DNA from 3 places in the Chryseomicrobium imtechense genome. Region 1 is predicted to be linked to each of the others. Evidence: riboswitches for the same ligand, from Rfam matches in the RefSeq annotation. Region 1 holds a riboswitch; each other region holds the start of a gene.
The links. A riboswitch is a leader RNA that binds a small molecule or an ion and turns the genes downstream of it on or off. The one in region 1 is predicted to bind thiamine pyrophosphate.
Positions count from the first base shown of each region.

Region 2: another riboswitch for thiamine pyrophosphate. It lies ahead of AB5N96_RS10120 (YkoF family thiamine/hydroxymethylpyrimidine-binding protein); the one in region 1 lies ahead of thiT (energy-coupled thiamine transporter ThiT).
Region 3: another riboswitch for thiamine pyrophosphate. It lies ahead of tenA (thiaminase II); the one in region 1 lies ahead of thiT (energy-coupled thiamine transporter ThiT).

Region 1 is NZ_JBGOBM010000009.1:36,605-42,686, forward strand. It holds gene AB5N96_RS09685 (M3 family oligoendopeptidase) at 1-668, opposite strand, end outside; gene AB5N96_RS09690 (TspO/MBR family protein) at 839-1,549, shown strand; gene map (type I methionyl aminopeptidase) at 1,768-2,517, opposite strand; gene thiT (energy-coupled thiamine transporter ThiT) at 2,564-3,145, opposite strand; TPP riboswitch at 3,232-3,322, opposite strand; gene AB5N96_RS09705 (M20 family metallopeptidase) at 3,391-4,470, shown strand; gene yxzF (small protein YxzF) at 4,528-4,629, shown strand; gene AB5N96_RS09715 (SGNH/GDSL hydrolase family protein) at 4,858-5,733, opposite strand; gene AB5N96_RS09720 (aminopeptidase) at 5,752-6,082, opposite strand, start outside.
Region 2 is NZ_JBGOBM010000010.1:15,280-21,361, reverse strand. It holds gene AB5N96_RS10130 (ABC transporter ATP-binding protein) at 1-770, opposite strand, end outside; gene AB5N96_RS10125 (ECF transporter S component) at 763-1,341, opposite strand; gene AB5N96_RS10120 (YkoF family thiamine/hydroxymethylpyrimidine-binding protein) at 1,331-1,924, opposite strand; TPP riboswitch at 2,009-2,114, opposite strand; gene AB5N96_RS10115 (glycosyltransferase) at 2,342-3,385, shown strand; gene AB5N96_RS10110 (ABC transporter permease) at 3,420-4,709, opposite strand; gene AB5N96_RS10105 (ABC transporter ATP-binding protein) at 4,699-5,394, opposite strand; gene AB5N96_RS10100 (DASH family cryptochrome) at 5,653-6,082, shown strand, end outside.
Region 3 is NZ_JBGOBM010000003.1:214,709-220,790, reverse strand. It holds gene AB5N96_RS04320 (ABC transporter permease) at 1-797, shown strand, start outside; gene AB5N96_RS04315 (PHP domain-containing protein) at 846-1,604, opposite strand; gene AB5N96_RS04310 (NUDIX domain-containing protein) at 1,783-2,322, shown strand; gene AB5N96_RS04305 (GNAT family N-acetyltransferase) at 2,360-2,839, opposite strand; gene AB5N96_RS04300 (NIPSNAP family protein) at 2,910-3,257, shown strand; TPP riboswitch at 3,574-3,675, shown strand; gene tenA (thiaminase II) at 3,754-4,440, shown strand; gene thiM (hydroxyethylthiazole kinase) at 4,430-5,170, shown strand; gene thiD (bifunctional hydroxymethylpyrimidine kinase/phosphomethylpyrimidine kinase) at 5,167-6,027, shown strand; gene thiE (thiamine phosphate synthase) at 5,987-6,082, shown strand, end outside.

The DNA of each region.
Region 1 (6,082 bases):
AATGCTTTTTCTAAAGCTTCTTTTACTGCTTTACGAACTTCTGGATTTTCATGAGAGTATAGATTGCTTGCTTGCCCAATTGAAAGCTTCTTTTCAACACCTTCTACTGTGACAGCAACCTTCATGTCAGCAATTAGTAGATCATAAAGCTGACCCCATCCTTGATACCCATCGACGCCTAAAGAAGTGATCAGTGCCTCTTCTTCTTGCGATAATTTTTTTGCCGCTTTTTCACGCCATTCATTTAAAATAAATTCGAATTCGTTTAATTCTTCAGAAGCTATAAGTTCTGTCCAAACCGATTCATCTGTTTTAGACCACTTCTGTTGTATCGTCATCAGGATTGTGCCAAGACGAGCACCTAAGCTACTAACCTGCCCTTGTAATAATGCTGCTTTTTTGTCAGTTGTATCTTGGGCTAAGAAACAACCAATCGTCGCTCCTGCTTCTGATAAGTTCGTTGCAACATCTTTCAGTTGTTCGATGATATCACGCATTGCTTTAGATTCAGAAGCCGATTGCGGAGTTTCTAGACTAGCGAGCTGTGATTCAAACGCTTCAATCTTAGCCTCAACTTGCTCTAAATGGCTTGCTAATTGTGGAGAATCTGATCCTCCTGGAAAAAATGTGTCAAGATCCCATACAAGTGGGTATGTAGTTACTGTCATAGTTATTCCCCTTTCATTTCGTCTCCCTAAGTATATCATGAAAGGCTTTAATTTTCTCAACATTTCAATCATTCTTACTTGTTCACAAAGGGTTCAATTCTAATTTCCAAGTAACACCTGTATACTAGTAACTAGAAAAAGGAGGGATTATTATTTTAAAGCTTATTTTAATGGGACTCGGTCTCGCTGCAACAATTGCGATAAATGCGCTTGCGAATATCCTTCCAATCAACGGTCAAACTACTGGTGAGATTTCAAACCGACTTCCGGTCCTATTTACACCCGCAGGTTATGTATTTTCTATCTGGAGCGTAATTTACATTCTGTTAGTGATTTGGATTGGTTACCAAGTCGTACTACGAAAAAGAGGCACTGAGCCTAGCTGGAAACGGACTGGTCTGTTCTTGGCTAGTTGTGTATTTAATTGTGCATGGATTTTGACATGGCATTATGAATACTTTTTAGTGACCCTTGTCATGATGGTAGGTCTAGTAACTGTATTGGCGCTGTTATACGTGACATATCCAAGAAAAGGATCTGACTGGAAAGAGCGTGGTCCGCTATCAGTGTATTTAGGATGGGTGAATGTAGCTCTTGTAGCCAATATTTCTTACGTGTTGACGTACTATGAATGGAACGGTTTTGGACTATCTGACCAATTATGGACAGTATTTGTGCTGACTTTCGCCACAGCATTAGCTCTGCATTTCCGCTATCACTACTATGACCGAATTATGCAGTTGGTGTTCATTTGGGCGTTTATTGGCATCGCCGTAAGATTAGGTTTTGATGAGTTGCTCGTATCTGCTGCTGCTTTGTTTTTAAGTGCGGTCTTAGTGGCAGGAATTTTCTATCTGAATAAACCGCTTAGAAAGCCTTAAGCTCATGTTAATAGAAGTTGAGACAAACTGATTCGTATAAAGAAATAGTTGAAATCTCAAAATTGAAAAGTGGGTAGGGGTGACTCCAGCGGGATTTAAAGCGGAAGCTGAGACCTTCGCTCAGCCCGCGCCCGCGGAACGCTTCCCCTACACACCCAACACCATAAAAAAAGGAGTTACTCAATTTATGAGAAACTCCTTTTCTTTATCATTTTTTCTCAATCAAGCTTTGTTAAGATGAGTGGCGCATCTTTTGTTACCACAATCGTATGCTCGACTTGAGCTACTAATGATCGATCAGGTGTGACAAATGTCCAGCCGTCTCCAAGTTCCATGATGGACTCTGCTTTTTGAGAGATAAATGGTTCAACTGCTAATACCATTCCCTCTTTTAATATTGTTGGCTCCCATGCATCATAATAGTTCAAAATGTGTTGGGGCGCCTCGTGCAACGAGCGACCTACGCCATGACCTGTCAAGTTCATAATGACTGTAAGACCGTTTGATTTTGCTTCACGTTCAACAGCCTTACCGATTTGGTTCAACTTTGCGCCAGCTTTCACTTTCAACATTGCACGATCAAATGCTTGTTGTGCCACATCGATTAACTTTTGCTTTTCTTCATCGGCTTGTCCAAGGACAAAAGAAATTCCTGTATCCGCATAAAATCCATCACACTTACCAGAAACATCTATGTTCACAAGGTCACCTTCTTGTAAAATGCGACTTCCCGGAATACCATGAGCAACCTCTTCATTGACACTAATGCATGTATGTCCTGGAAAATCATACTCTGCAATCGGTGCCGAGACAGCGCCTTTTTCTTCAAAAAGCTTTGCACCGATTTCATCTAATTCTTTTGTCGTCATCCCTGGTTTCGCAGCGTCCTTCATCGTGTCACGAATCTCTGCAACAATGCGACTTATCTTTTTCAATCCTTCTAACTCTTGTGGTGTTTGAATAATCATGTGTTCGAACCCTTTCTTCTTTGACTACCTGCTATCATAGCACATTTTATACCGATTGAGGCATTACAAGGCGCGGTGCTTTTACAAGTAGTACTGTACAAATGAAAGCAGCAAAGACGAGAACAACACTCATGTATGTTGCATTATAGATTAAAGAATATAAGACGACATTTTGATCCCCTGCAAACTCTCCAAAAAAGAAAATCCCACTAAGTACATGCACAATATACCGTAATACTGCAGCAAGAATAGAACCCAATAGTACCGCCCGGACCATGCCACTTTGCTTATTTTGTTGATATGCACGTAAAAAAGCGGGTCGGAATAGGCCTGCGAAACCTGCTACCATGAAAGCCAAGAAGTAATCCATAAACACTTGAATAATGACGATTTCAAAACTAAGTGGCGCAAAGTAGACATTTCCAGTTGCGAGTTGCAACAACCCGATTAATAAACCTGTGATCAGTCCCGCTAAAACTCCTCTTCTGAAAGCAATCAAAATGATTGGGACCAATACAAATGTAACACTTCCCCCTTGCGGCATTCCAAATCCAATTCTGTCCAAAACAAATCCAAGGGCAGCCAATAAAGCAATTTCAATCATGATGATGATTTTTTGATTTCTCATGAATTTCTCCATTTCCTGTTACCTTACCTGCAAGAATGGGTAAACAATAAAAAAATGACCTCTGGACAGAGCCAGACGTCATAAACATCAGTTTCTATCCACATCCCTACGCAAGTATGAACTTCCAGGTTCGAAGGGTACTGTCTCAGCCGCTAAGCGACGCCCCTTGTGGTAACAATTATTTAGTTGCCCTCATTCTACTTTATTACGAACAATTAATCAACTGACCTGAAAGGATGATTGAAATGATTGATTTAGTCCAGGATTTAATTCGCATACCAAGTGATACGCAAGAGGGTGCAAATAGCGCTCTTGAGTTTTCAGCAAAATGGTTAGAAGACCATGGTGTAGAAGTGACTATTTTAGAAAATGAAGGCTATAAAATGTTGGTTGCTGAGCTTGGACAAGGCGATGAAACGATTATTTGGAATGGACATTTAGATATTGTTCCAGGAAAAAAAGAACAATTTGAACCGTATATAGAAGGCGACAAGATTTTCGGACGCGGCTCTGCAGATATGAAAGGTGGCTGTGCTGCCATGATGGCTGCATTTGTGGGTATTTCAAAGCACGCAGATCGTTTAACGAAAAAAGTCCAACTCCATTTAGTGACAGATGAAGAAACGGGTGGCTCGAAAACATCAAAATACCTCGTGCAGCAAGGCTACACTGGTGATTTTGTGGTCTGTGGTGAACCAACGTTCTTAAAAATCGGCTTACAGGCAAAAGGTATTTCTCAATTTTTCATTACATTCCACGGCAAAGGGGCGCACGGCTCTCGTCCTTGGGAAGGAGATAATGCCATTTTACAATCCCACCGATTCCACCAATTGCTTCTCGAGCAAGAATGGACAAAGGAGAGTTCGGAATTTTATGAGCACTCTTCCATCAATTTAGCACGAATTCAGGCGGGAGATCGATTTAATATGGTTCCGGATACGTGTGAAGTTGGTTATGACATTCGTTTTATTCCTGGACAAACTGTCGAATTTGTAGAAGAGCAATTAACGGCTATTTTGACAGAGCATTTTCCTAATGCAGAGATTCGACGCAGAGGAATTTCGCCTGCTGTCACAACTAAACGTGAAGACCCTCGCGTAATGCAGTTAGTAGACATCATGAAGGATGAGACAGAAATCATGGGTCAACATGGTTCTGCTGACACAAGACATTACGCCGTAACTGGTGCCGGTGCTATTGAGTTTGGTCCTGCTGGTGGCGATTGGCACGGTCCTGGTGAGTATGTTTCCATTGCTTCTATGGAACGTTATCGAGATATCTTGATGGAATTCGCTTACTATACTGGCGTGGCTGAACAGGTTTAATGAGTGTAATGCTGGGGTATTTTATCAGTAACATGATATTCATTAGGAGAGATGACAATGAGAAAGTCTAATTTATTGAAATCAGCAATTAAGTGGGCACCTATAGTGTACCCAATTGTAAGAAAGTTTTTAAATTCACGTAAGGCAACTAAAAAGTAGTAATTTTTATAAAAAGCATTTAAAAAGTACCTTCTCTTTAACAATAAAAGAGAGGGTACTTTTTTTAGTTGAGGCGAGTTGAGTGGAGTTCCGGGGCTGCTTTCCGAGGGCGCGGCGTGAGCCTCCCTCGTCGCAGGCTCCTGCGGGGTCTCACGTTCCGACTTTAATCCCACTGGAGTCAACCCCTACACGCCCCTCAACTTAGAAAATTTGCTATCAAAATTTTTATTAGATATACGGGATGATCTCTGCAAGTGCAAGGCCGTGCGGTGTGTGTGCACGAGCTTGGTCTCTTGATTCTTCCTCGGATTGTTGTTCTTGAGCAGCTTGAATTTCCTCAAAACTTAAAGGATTTGGTTGCGGCATTTCAAATGGTGAGACAGTCAAGTTTGGATTGACCGTGTCAAAAAAACTGTTTGCGATTTGACGATACCCTTCTTGCGTTGGATGCACATCCGCTGGGTTTGGAACGAAACTCTTTAAGTCAGTATTCATTCGGTCTTCCACTGATACGAATGTTGCACCGTTTGCTTGTGCGGTTTGCTCTAAGATTTGGTTGAGTCGATTTAATTCTTTGGCTGTTCCCTGCTTTTGAAACTCCGCAACATGTGGATACGCAAAATAATACCCTACTACATAGACTTCTGCGTTCGGTGCTACAGTTTCAAGGTCTTGAAGCAGTCCTTCGAGTGACTTGCGTGCTTGATTGAGCGCAAAATTCGCTTGTTGCTGTTGGTAAGAAAGGGTGCCTAGTTCTGGATTTGCGGTCACGATTCGTAGTAAATCATTCGCACCTGCTGAAATCGTAATGAGTGTAGCGGAAGCTAATAACTCCTGCGCTTCATCAGATTGAATCGATTCACGCACTTGTTCAGTCGTGAATCCTGGAAATGCTAGGTCTTTTGAAAATGCCAGCAACTGCCCATTGCGCGCTAACTCTGCAGCAATAAGATCCGTATATCCTTGATCTATTTCTCGATTTGGCGTTTGACCTGCTGCTATTGAATCACCAAGTGCTACATAGATTGTTTGAGCACTTGCAAATGCCGGAAGTGATACAGATAGAACAAGCACTGAGACAATAGAAACTATCCATTTCTTCATATGCGTTTCTCCCTTCACTTACGCCCAATTCCCATTGCGGAAAATTGGTTCACGACTACCATCTTCTAAAATTCCATCAATCGTCATGTCGCTTGTACCAATCATAAAATCTTCATGGACGATAGACACATTCGCACCTTTTTCAAGTAATTGCTCTTCCGTTAAGCCTTTCCCACCTTGAATGGTTGTTGGATAAGCTTCACCTAATGCAAAATGATTGGATGCATTTTCATCAAACAAAGTATTGTAGAAAATCGTATTGCTATTAGAAATTGGTGAGTCAAATGGGACGAGGGCCACTTCCCCTAGGTAAGCAGCATTTTCATCTGTTGTTAGTAACTCATTCAAT
Region 2 (6,082 bases), on a different contig from region 1:
AGCTTTGCCTCATGCAAAATGCCAGGGACGCGCACTTCTGCACGGAAGTCTTGTTGACTTTTCACTTCTTTAGCATAAGCACTTTTTGCTTTCAAAGGAGGCATACTCGTTTCTTCCAACACAAGTGTGTAATCGAAGAAGGATTCCCAAATCGCATCTTGATGGTCGATCACAAGAACTGTCCATCCATTTTTCACTTGTAAGTCAGAAAACCAGGCAACATATTCTCTTGCAGTTAATGGGTCTAGATGTGCGAGTGGTTCATCGAGTAATACAATTTTCGGGTTCATCAATAATGCACAGGCAGTAGCGACGCGCTGTTTTTCACCACCAGACAATGTCTGAATAACACGTGTTCGAAACTGAGTGAGACCTGTCTCTTCTAAAATTCGAGTAATCTGCAGATCCATCTCCTCACGTGGCATAGACCGGTTCTCTAAAGTGAACGCGAGTTCTTCTTCGACTGTCGACATACAAAATTGGCTGTCGGGATCTTGGAAGACGGTGGCAATCGACTGACTGATTTCACCAGGTCGGTACTCATCGTAGGGCTTCCCGAATAGTAGACGCGTCCCATCGACTTCTCCATCACAAGCTTCCGGATACAGCCCGTTCAATAAGAAAAAGAGTGTCGACTTCCCGCAACCACTTGGTCCTTTAATGAGCCATTTTTCTCCTTCAGAAAGTGTTAATGACATATCAGAGAGAACGGGTGTGTCTTCATCAGGATAATGAAATGTTACGTTGTGAAACTCAATCCATTTAGACACGTACATCACGCTTTTGACGTGCAATCGCATAGCCACGGAGTGAACCTGTTGCATACAGTCCGTTTACGATTAAACTTCCACCGTATCCAGCAATCACAGCACCACTTAAGATGCGAATTCCGAGCATCAGTGCTACGTACCATGGAGATAAGGCAGAGAATCCACCAAGAAGATATCCATACGCAAAACTGAAGAGAGAGGCTCCAACACCTGCCATAATCAATACGGGTAAATCAAAACGACGATAACGCGTCGCTGCAAAAGCTGCCTCTGCACCGAGACCTTGCACAAGACCAGCTAAAATCAGACGAGGACCTACAGCATTCCCGAGCATGACCTCGATTGCAGCAGCCATTACTTCCGGAACAACAGCAGCCCCTGGTTTGCGAATGATAGCCATTGCGACGATTGAGACTAAGAACCAAACACCGAAAATCCATTCATAGGCAATCGGCCCAATCAGACTCGACCAAATATTCCCGATGTGTAAAAACACTAAATAGATAATCCCGAAAACGACTGCAAGCAGGGACATCAGTACGACTTCTTTCAATTTCCAATTAGCGAGCATTGTCAGGACCTCCGTGAGAAGGACTGTGAATACTCATGTTGATTGTCATGACGACGTGGGGGTGCTCCCCAATTTGCGCCTCTGTGAACGTCTCTTCATAAAACGCAAAAACGTTTTTCAATGAACCGTGGATACCCGTCGCATAATGCATGGACTCGTTATAAACACCACGCTCTTTGGCACGGTCAATCTCTCTATAAATCGTCTCCATATAATCACTTTGGTTGAGCGGATAAAGCGAGAACTGGCTAGAAACGTAGGGGCCTTCAGGAATTTCATTCTTCACTGGATCTTCAATCCCCATATACGAATCCCCCGACGTATCTCCAGGGCACCCTACAGAAAACGTTGCATTCATGGCTATATGTTTGCCGTGCGAAGCCGCTTTCTCTGTAAGGGCAGCTAACGCATTAAAGACATGCGGACCTTCTCCTCGAATGACCGTCGATACGTCGTCTGTATGGCGCCATACCGTCGATAGGTCGACTTCTGATAAAGCACCTTTGATAATTGAAATAAACTCTGAATCCATCGGGTGTAGAGAAAAACGACATCCAATGATTTTACTTGTTCCACAGTGCATGGGAACGCCTCCTTAGATTTTATGAGAAAAAGAAAAAAGCTACATCCGCGAAAGATGTAGCCACTACTTCCCATAAAAATTCAAGAAAGAGTCACTACACTTCCTCACGCAGGTATTATCCTGATCGAGTCATAAGGGATCGGAGCTCAAGCTCTCATCTCAGCCAATTTGGGCACCCCTAGTGCAGGTTGTCGGTATGTAGTTCTTTTTCGCCCTCATCATAGCAGACATAAAAATTCTGTGCAAGTGCAGTAGGAAAAAAAGAAGGATAGTAAAGGGTGAGAAGCGAAGTACTTAGTAATGAAATCGATTGTGGAGTGTATAGGGAAGCATTTACACAAAAATGAACCAATTGCAGTATTAGATTTCTCAAAGGAAGGGTAAAGAAGTGGAGTAGCAGTAGAAAAGAGGTGACCTATGGAACTTGCGATTGTGATTCCTTCGTATAAACCAGATGACAAGTGCCGTGCGGTCATCGATGAACTGATTGCTTCGCAGTTCTCTCGCATTATCGTGGTTGATGATGGGGGAGAAGAGGAGTATGCATCCTTCTTCACAAAATTGAAAACTTTTAAAGAAGTGACGGTCTTGCATCATGCGAAAAATCAAGGCAAAGGACGAGCTTTAAAGACGGCTTTTCATTACATATTGAATGAAGATATTCCAGTAGACGGTGTCATTACAATTGATGCGGACGGTCAACATCTACTATCAGATATGCAAAAAGTCGCTGAACAAATGCGCGAAACACCTGATGCAGTAATACTTGGTGCACGAGACTTCACTCAAAAGGATGTGCCGTTTCGAAGTCGGTTTGGCAATCGATTTACACGTTTGTTGTTTCGATTATCTACAGGGACAGTCTTAACGGATACACAAACGGGGCTTCGTGGGTTGCCGATTCAACATTTACCTTTGATGCTTGAAATCAAAGGAGAGCGATTCGAATACGAGATGAACGTCCTCGGATCTTTGAAGCGAAATGAGATCCCTATTGAGGAAGTGGAGATTGAAACAGTATATTTAGATGAAAATAAATCGTCTCATTTTCATCCATTGCGTGATTCATTTCATATTTATAAAATCTTCTTGTTTTATGGAATGTCAGGTGGAGCTTCATTTGCGCTCGACCTCGGTTTTTATTCATTATTTATCTATTTGTGGAAAGAAGACTCTCCTCAGATGTTCATCATCTTTGCGACAATCGCTGCACGCATTTTATCCAGCCTCTTTAATTATTTTGTGAATCGACATAAAGTATTCGGTCAAGGATCAAGTAAGTCATTCGTTCGCTATTACTTGCTCGCAGCATTTATTATGGCTGCCTCAGCTGGGTCCGTGCACTTACTTTATACGGAATGGCTAGGGCGAGGAGAAGTAGTGTTGAAAGTACTAGTAGACAGCGTGCTCTTCATCTTTGGATTTATCGTCCAACGTGCGTGGGTATTTCGTAAAGACTAAACGCCTGAGCGCTAGCTCAGGCGTTTTGTAATAGTTAGGATTCTTTTAGTGCTTGAATAACATCAATCTGTGTGGCATTACGTGCTGGACGCCAGCCGGACAATACGGCAACACCAATACTGATGAGTGCAGCAACCACTACGAGCTGCCAAGGAATATAAGAAACCGTGATGGTCATGTCGGTTGGCGCTTCTTCTCCAACAGAACTAAATACAATCATCGGAACAATTATGTTCACTAGTAAACTCATGCCATATGAGACAGCGACTGCTATACATGTACCAATCAAACCAATTGCAGTGCTTTCCATGAGGAAGAGGCGCTGGATGAGCCTTGGTTGTGCACCGATAGCTTTCATAATCCCAATTTCACGTGTGCGTTCTGTAACGGCCATTGTCATGGTATTAAAGATTCCGATAGAGGCAATGAGTACAGCAACTGTGCCCACAATAACTAAACCAATCTGAATTACTGTAAACAGCATATTCATTTGACCCAGTTCCTCTGTAACAGAGTAGACGAGGAACCCTTCCCCTTTTAACGATTCTGTTAAGTCCGCTACATGTTGAAAGTCTGTGGCATGAACCGTGATTGATTTATCTGGGGATTCGATACCAAACGCAGTGAGTACTTCCGCGCTTTTTGAGGTATCTGCATAGATTTTGTCATCATACGCCCAATCTTTTCCTGGCTTTTTGGCAATACCAGTAATCGTATAGGTCTGTGTGGAAACGACTTCTTCCGTCTCATAATCTGTGATGTCGATTGAAATCGTCTTACCAATTAGTTCATCTCGAATCGGTTTCGCAAGCTCTTCTTGTTTTTCAAGATAATTTTCAGCATTTTCAAGTTCTTCATGTTGTTCATCTGTTAAAAAGTTACCCGCAAAGTGATAGCCGACCACAACTTCTGTGGAGTCATTCGGCATCTCCCCATCAAACAAGGCTAGGTTGGCTGCTTGTTCAGATTCTAAATCTGTATAAACAAGTTGTCCATAGCCCTCTTTCCCATCTAAATTGACAACAGGTGAACCTGGAACATTAATGCGCTCTACAACTGTTTTGACATTCTCCATCTTCTGAATCGCCGCAAGTTCTTCTGGAGTAACGGTGCCTCCATTTTCTTTGCCAAATAGTTCTACTTCTGTGACGATGCGACTCGACAACACTTCGTCTTGAATTGTTTTATGTAATCCGAAGCCGACAGACGCAATGATAATCAAAAATGCACAACCCATTGCCGCTGCTAAAATCGTCATGAAGACGCGAAGTTTGTTTCGTTTCATATGTTGCGAGATAAACTCGCGTTGATCTTTAGCTAACATAGGTCAATTCCTCCTGGATTGCGCCGTCATGCATACGGTACTGGCGATGTGCAGAGCGAGCTACTTCTTCATCGTGTGTAATGATGACAAATGTGATGCCATAGTGGGCATTCAGCAATTGGATAAGCTGTAGAATTTCTTGTTCAGTTTCAGAATCCAAGCTCCCTGTCGGTTCATCGGCCAGTAAGATAGACGGACGACCAATTAGTGCACGGGCGATACTGACGCGTTGTTGCTGACCTCCAGAAAGTTCGTTCGGATAATGGTCACTGACTTCTGTCAATCCAACTTGCTGCAGCAGTTCTTTCACCCGTATTAATCGCTGTGGCTTTGCCACGCCCTGAAGTTTTAGAGGAAGTTCGATATTTTCGAATGCCGTGAGTCCAGGCATCAATTGAAAGCTTTGAAAAATGAACCCATAATTTTGCAAGCGGAACTTCGCTTTTTCAGCTTCTGTTTTACCGACCAGTTCTTCACCGGTCACTTGAATAGAACCTGACTCTGGGTTCATAAAACCAGCAACCAGATTGAGTAAAGTAGACTTTCCAGAGCCGCTCTTGCCTAGAATAGCTACAATCTCACCTTTTTTTATTTCTAAATTGACATCTCGAAGAACTGGAACGCTTTTTTCTTGGCCTTTTTTCCCGATTTTGAATGTATGATTCAAGTCTTGAATCGTAATCATGTAGACACGTCCTTTCTGATATAGTTTCAGTATACGAAGCATTTCTTAGGAAAAAGGTACTGACTTTCTGAAGAAATTCTTAAGATTGGAGGAACTTGGGAGAGTGCACGAAAAAGACCTGCAAAGGGAATAAATTTACTCTGCAGGTCTTTCTTCAACCCTATTTAAGATTTCAACTAATAAATGACATTCTGATATTTCTATTGTATAATTACTGTATAAAGTTTGTAAAACGTTAACTGGAAGCGAGGGATTGACATGTCTACAACGGTTGTATGGTTTCGTACCGATCTGCGCACATCAGATCATGAACCTTTGCTGAAAGCAGTGTCCACAAGACAACCAGTTCGTGCAGTGTACTGTCATGAACCACGCTTTCAACAAAAAAATGAGTATGGATTTCCAAAACAGCGCTCGTTTCGCGCGGAGTTTATTCGTGAAAGTCTAGATGATTTAAAGAGTCAATTGCAGGAAGCTGGAATTCCTTTGGACAAACTTCATGGTGAAAGTGGAGTAGAGTTGAAGAACTATGCAAAACTTCATCATGTCAATAAGTTGTATTTCCATGACAGCGTAGGTACAGAGGAACGAGAGTCCGAACAACAAGTTCGCGCAGCACTTCCTGACGTTGAAATCGAATCGTTCATTGGTGACCATTTAATCCATCCAGATGACTTACCGTTTGCAC
Region 3 (6,082 bases), on a different contig from region 1:
ACTGGCGTACAGAACTAACTGAAGAAAACGCAGCACTGGAAGCAGAGATTGAAGAGGCGGGAGACTTTGGCGGCTTCACACAGCAGATGCGCATTGATCAGAACAATGTAGCACTCGCAGAAGACATCCAACCAAAGCCATATGATGCGTGGGCGTTCACATATGACAATACGTTTATGATGATGATTGTCAGCCTATTTGCGATTGTGACGGCAGCTGGAATTGTCTCGAACGAGTTCAAATGGGGCACAATCAAGCTGTTATTGATTCGTCCAATTCAGCGTTCAAAGATTTTGCTTGCGAAATATGTATCTGTGTTTATTTTTACAGGAATTTTACTTGTGACATTGTTTGTCAGCTCAGTACTGGTCGGTGCAGTGCTGTTTGGAATCAATGACATCACGCAAACTTCTGTCATTCCAACGATGTCAGGTGAGTATCTGGTCATGAACTACATGACGGCGATCTGGCAGGAATACGGATTCAGTATGGTGTCGCTTGTGATGATGACGACACTTGCGTTTATGATTTCAACGCTCTTCCGCAGTAGTGGAATGGCCATTGGGATTTCGTTGTTCTTGTTGTTGTCGAATGGCGCTTTGATGTTATTCTTGTCTCGCTTTGATTGGGCGAAGTTCGTATTGTTCGCGAATACAGATCTTGGTCAGTATGTAGAAGGTGGCACTCCACTCATTGATGGCATGACGCTTGGTTTTTCGGTAACGATGCTAGTAATTTATCTTGTCGTGTTCCTTGCTGCTTCGTTTGTGACGTTTACGAAGCGGGACGTGGCGTAAGAAAAAGTTAACGAGACGCCCTCAAGTGAGGACGTCTCTTTTTTACTTCTATAGATACGGCTCGCCCCAGACACCTAGTTCAGGAGCGGCCCCGTTATGCAAAAACATACCACTTGCAGCAGGTGCTACTTTTACCGTGAATTGTTCATTTTGCACAGCTCGCTTTAAATCCCTTACGGTTGAACAGGTCGTATGGAGCTTTGTGTAGACCCGACCGTACTGATTTTTGTGAAATGCGCTTGTTCCTCCGACAACTGGTTTTGCAAAGCGCATTCCGAGATAATAAACCTCTTGAACGGATTCAGTTGTTGAAAGGATTGATAAATCTTTAGCATTCAGTTCGATTGCATCTAGCTTTTCAAGATGGCTTGGATGTAATTCGAAGTAGGCTCTTTGATGCGCGAGCGGGTGACCACCAATGACTAAAACTTCTTCAAGTTTTACCAAATCCATAAATTTTTCGAATGAGATATAATTTAGTTTATGTGTAAACGGTTGAAGTTGCATACGTAAGTTTCGTATGACAGTACGGTCTGCAATAAGTAGAAGGTGGTCCATTTCTTTCGTATGGACCTCGATTCCAGGAAAGACGCGAATGCCTTCCACTAAATAGTATCCGTCTTGATAAGGATAGAAATCATCTAATGTTCTGAAGACATCAAAGAAGTGGCGTGTGTTGAAATGTTCCGTAAGCGCGAATCCATCGAGTCCAGATTCTTGTGCAGCTTTTACCAATGTGCGAAAGTACTTCAAAGAAAATTCGTCGTATTTGGTGAGTTTGCCGTGCGTGTGGAAGTCAAAGTTCATCTCTGAACACATCCTTTCTATCTCGTAGTATACGTAGTTTGTGTGAAGAGAGAATGAAGGGAATGCTAATTTTTTGTAAAGAGCATAAGGTTTTGTTTGGACAAGCAATGGGAAAATCTACTATAGTAGAACCTCACCAGTTTTTTGGAACGGATTTTATGGGAAAAGAGGTGCCACGATGGAGTTATGGGATGTGTACACGAAAGACCGAAAGCTAACAGGGCGCACGCATGTCCGTGGAAGTGTACCAGCGCTTGTTGAAGGTGATTACCATATTGTGATTGATGTTTGGACATTCTTGCCGGATGGTCGTTTGATTTTATCACAACGCGATCCAGCGAAACCACACGGTCTGAAATGGGAGTCGACAGGTGGCTCGATTACCACGGGAGAGTCTTCTTTACTAGGAGCTGCTCGCGAAGTAGAAGAAGAATTAGGTTTATTATTAAACTCAGATGAAATGATCTTGCTCGGCGAACAAATCCGAAATGATTCTTTGATTGACGTATATGTCACGCGACTTCCAAAGAGGATTTCGTTGGATGAGTTGAGCTATCAAGTGGGCGAAGTAGTCGATGCCCGAATCGTAACGAAAGATGAGTTTTTTGAAATGGAAGCGCAAGGACTGCTCACGCACAATATGCTCCCGCGTTATGAGCTTTATAAAGAGATATTCGATACGTACTTTGAACCTGTACCGGTTCTCGAGACAAAATAAAAAGTGCCAGATGGAGAAGCCTCCTTCTGGCGTTTGTTTATATAGTGAACTTATAAAAAATCGTTGAATCCGTTTGGTTTATTTCTTTGAAGCCTGCTCGAATAAGTAGATTTTGAGCACGTACATTCGAAAGCTCTGTTTCAGCCCTATATGAATGGATCGCATAATTCTTTGAACCAAACTCTAGCGCTTGGGAGAGGGCTTCCTTGCCAAGTCCTCTTTGCCATAGTGTGGAGTCACCGATTGCTATGCCGATTTCTGCTCCTCCGTTATTTACTTCTGCAAAGTCAATATAACCGATGAGCTTTTGGTCCCACTCAATACCTATTCGAAAGAAGTCATTCGAGGTGTTTTCAACGAACATACCCCACCACGTGAAGAGCCGCTCTTCGTCTTGATTTAAACTCCATCCGTTCGCTTCGCAAAATAGTATATCTTGATTCCAAAGGAGGACTTGAGGAAAATCGGTAAACTCTAGTGGTCTCAATACTATAGAGGGCTGTGCAACATTATCCATGTGAGTATCGTCTCCTATTTTTGTTAAGTATAGCATGTACTGGATTTAGTGCGGTTGAGGAGGGGAAAAAATGTTTTATAGAAGGAAGTATTATCGTATTAGCACCGAGTTTTTAAAACCATTTAATCAATTATTCAATACAATTAATCTACCGAATCAGTTAAAACACGGCGCGAGACTCGTCGGGAGATGGAGTATGCCCCTAGATGATGGAATTACAGAGGTCTTCGCTATCTGGGAATACGATGATTACAACAAATATGTTGAGATCGAAGATGCTGTTCGCAGTGATAAGTACCATGTTGATAAAGTGCTCAAGTGGTATGAGGAACACGGAGGGAAATCCTTTGTCCAGTCGACTTATTTTATAGAGGTACGAAATGAGAAAATTGAAGACACGGTGCACGTACAGAAGTGAAGGAATAGACTATTTTAAAACAAAGGTGCCGACTCGTTTTCCTCCGAGTCGGCTTTCTTTTAGTTAGATTTCCAAGAACCAATCATTTCCTCACTCTTCTTCCAAAGCAAGCGTGCTGTCGTACCGTCATCAATTGCCTGCACACGCATGGGTTTGCCCTTCGTTTAGTGTGGCGCGTAGTGTTGGCTAGACAGCGCATATGGTCGAACAACTTGAAAACAATGTCATTTTTCGGCCGGAGTCGGTATACGTGACATTTGCAAAATGATTTTGCACCGTAAAAAAAGTATGGTATAGTAATCGCGACAACTACATGCACATCCACTAGGGGAGCCGAAGAGGCTGAGACGGACAAGTGTCCGGACCCTTTGAACCTGATCTGGATTATACCAGCGGAGGGAAGTGGCGCGACCGTTCTGGTAGTCTTTTTTGACGGCTTCACGCTACTTTCCTTCGGGGAAGTGGCGTTTTTTGTTGTCAGAAAGGATGGGAGATTATGAGTTTTTGCAAAGAGGTACGAGAAGAGTTTAAAGACAGCTGGGAGAGCAGTTTTCATCATCCATTCGTCACGGGGTTAGCAGACGGAACATTGCCGGAGGATGTATTCCGGTATTACGTTATGCAAGACGCTTATTACTTAACACATTTCGCAAAGGTACAGGCACTCGGCGCTGTGAAAGCGACCGATCTTCAAATGACGCGTGCCTTCGCCCATCATGCAGAGCAAACGTGTGCGGCCGAGCTTAGTTTGCATGAATCGTTTATGCAGATTTTGGGTGTGACTGAGTCTGAATGGGAGACATTCGAGCCTTCACCTTCTGCATATGCTTACGTGTCTCACATGTATCGCGCAGCTCAAGGGGATGTAGCAGACGTACTGGCTGCACTGCTTCCATGTTACTGGTTGTACTATGAAATTGGTGTCCATCTTCAAGGGGCAACACCTGACAATCCGATTTATCAGCGCTGGATTGCCACATACGGGTCTGAGTGGTTTGCGTCGCTTGTCGAGGAGCAGAAGGACCGGATGGATCAGTTGGCCGCAGACGTTTCACCTGCGCGTCTACAAGAACTAAAAGCGCACTTTAAACGCAGCACATATTACGAGTGGCATTTTTGGGAGCAGGCTTGGACTCAGGAAAAGTGGGTTGTTCAATCGGAGGTGCCAGCGTATGAGCGTTAATAACATCGCACCTGTTCCAATTGTTCATTGCATCACGAACTACGTGGTCGCAAATTTTGTGGCGAACGGACTAGTTGCAGCTGGCGCATCGCCCATTATGGGAGATGAAGAGCGAGAAGTGGCTGAACTTGTGCAGCTAGCAGACGCACTCAGTTTAAACTTAGGCACGCTGACAGAGCGCACTGTACGCAGTATGAAAGTAGCCGGAGAAGCCGCAGTTGAAAAGGGAATTCCACGCGTAGTGGATCCAGTAGGGGCAGGAGCTTCAGCGTACCGATTGCAATCTGCCAAAGAAGTGATTGCAGCAGCTCAACCGACACTTATTCGTTGCAATGCCGGAGAAGCCGCTGCGCTTTTAGGTAAAGACTGGCGCGGTCGAGGGATTGATGCAGGGACAGGAAACCAGGATGTGTCAGCGCTCGCTCTTGAACTGTCTACAGTCTATAACACAACAGTAGTCATTACAGGAAAAGTAGATTTCGTTTCAGATGGCAACGTTGTGTTGACAAACGACTCAGGGCACCCCGATATGACCAAGGCAGTCGGAACAGGCTGTTTACTGAGCAGCCTACTTGCAGCCTGGCTCGTTCAAGACGCTAGCCTTGAGGCAATCCGGGAGAGGTTGCATGAGTATGGCCGTGCTGGCGAAATCGCTGTAAAAAGTGGGATGGGTGGATTTCCTGCCGCGCTCTTAGACGCACTTGCAACTAAGGAGGTGTCTATCTCATGACCTATCCAGTTGCGCTAACTATTGCAGGATCTGATAGTGGAGGAGGTGCTGGTATTCAGGCAGATTTAAAAACATTTCAAGAACGTGGGGTGTTTGGAGTCTCTGCATTGACTGCTGTTACAGCTCAGAACACGCTCGGAGTCCAACGTGTCGGCATGGTGGAACCAGAGCTTTTAAAAGCCCAGCTGGATTCAATCGGTGCTGATTTTCAGCCTGCAGCTGTGAAGACCGGGATGCTAGGTGATTCGTTTGTTATTGAACAAGTTGTGCGAGCCATCGATGCCTATTCTTGGAATACAGTTGTTGTGGATCCAGTAATGGTTGCAAAGGGAGGGCATACGTTGCTTCAACAAGACGCGATCGAGTCATTGACGCAACTCCTTCTTCCAAAAGCATTTATTGTCACTCCGAATGTTCCTGAGATGGAGTTGATGACAGGACTGACGATTGAAGATGATAGCAGTGCACGAAGATCTATGGAAATGTTGTTGAAGACAGGTGTAAAGGCTGTGATTTTAAAAGGTGGGCATCGAACGGGGCCACTTGCGACGGATCTTTACCTGGACCAGTCCGGTAGAGAGTTCAGCCTGTCTACCCAAAGGATAGCGACACATCAGACACATGGGACAGGATGTACGTTTAGCGCAGCGTTGACAGCAGAGCTCGCCAAAGATCATTCGGTAGAAGCGGCCTGCACGGTTGCGAAACGGTTTATTCAAGCAGCACTTCAGTATCCTCTATCGCTTGGAGCCGGTCATGGTCCTACACATCATGCGGCATATAGAGTATACGGACAGGGAGAGGGGGAGAAACAAGATGCACAGGCACCTATACTTCATTATGGGCACGTCCGATAATCAAGATTTACCTGTTGAGAAAATCTTAGAAGAAGCGTTGGAAGCAGGTATTACA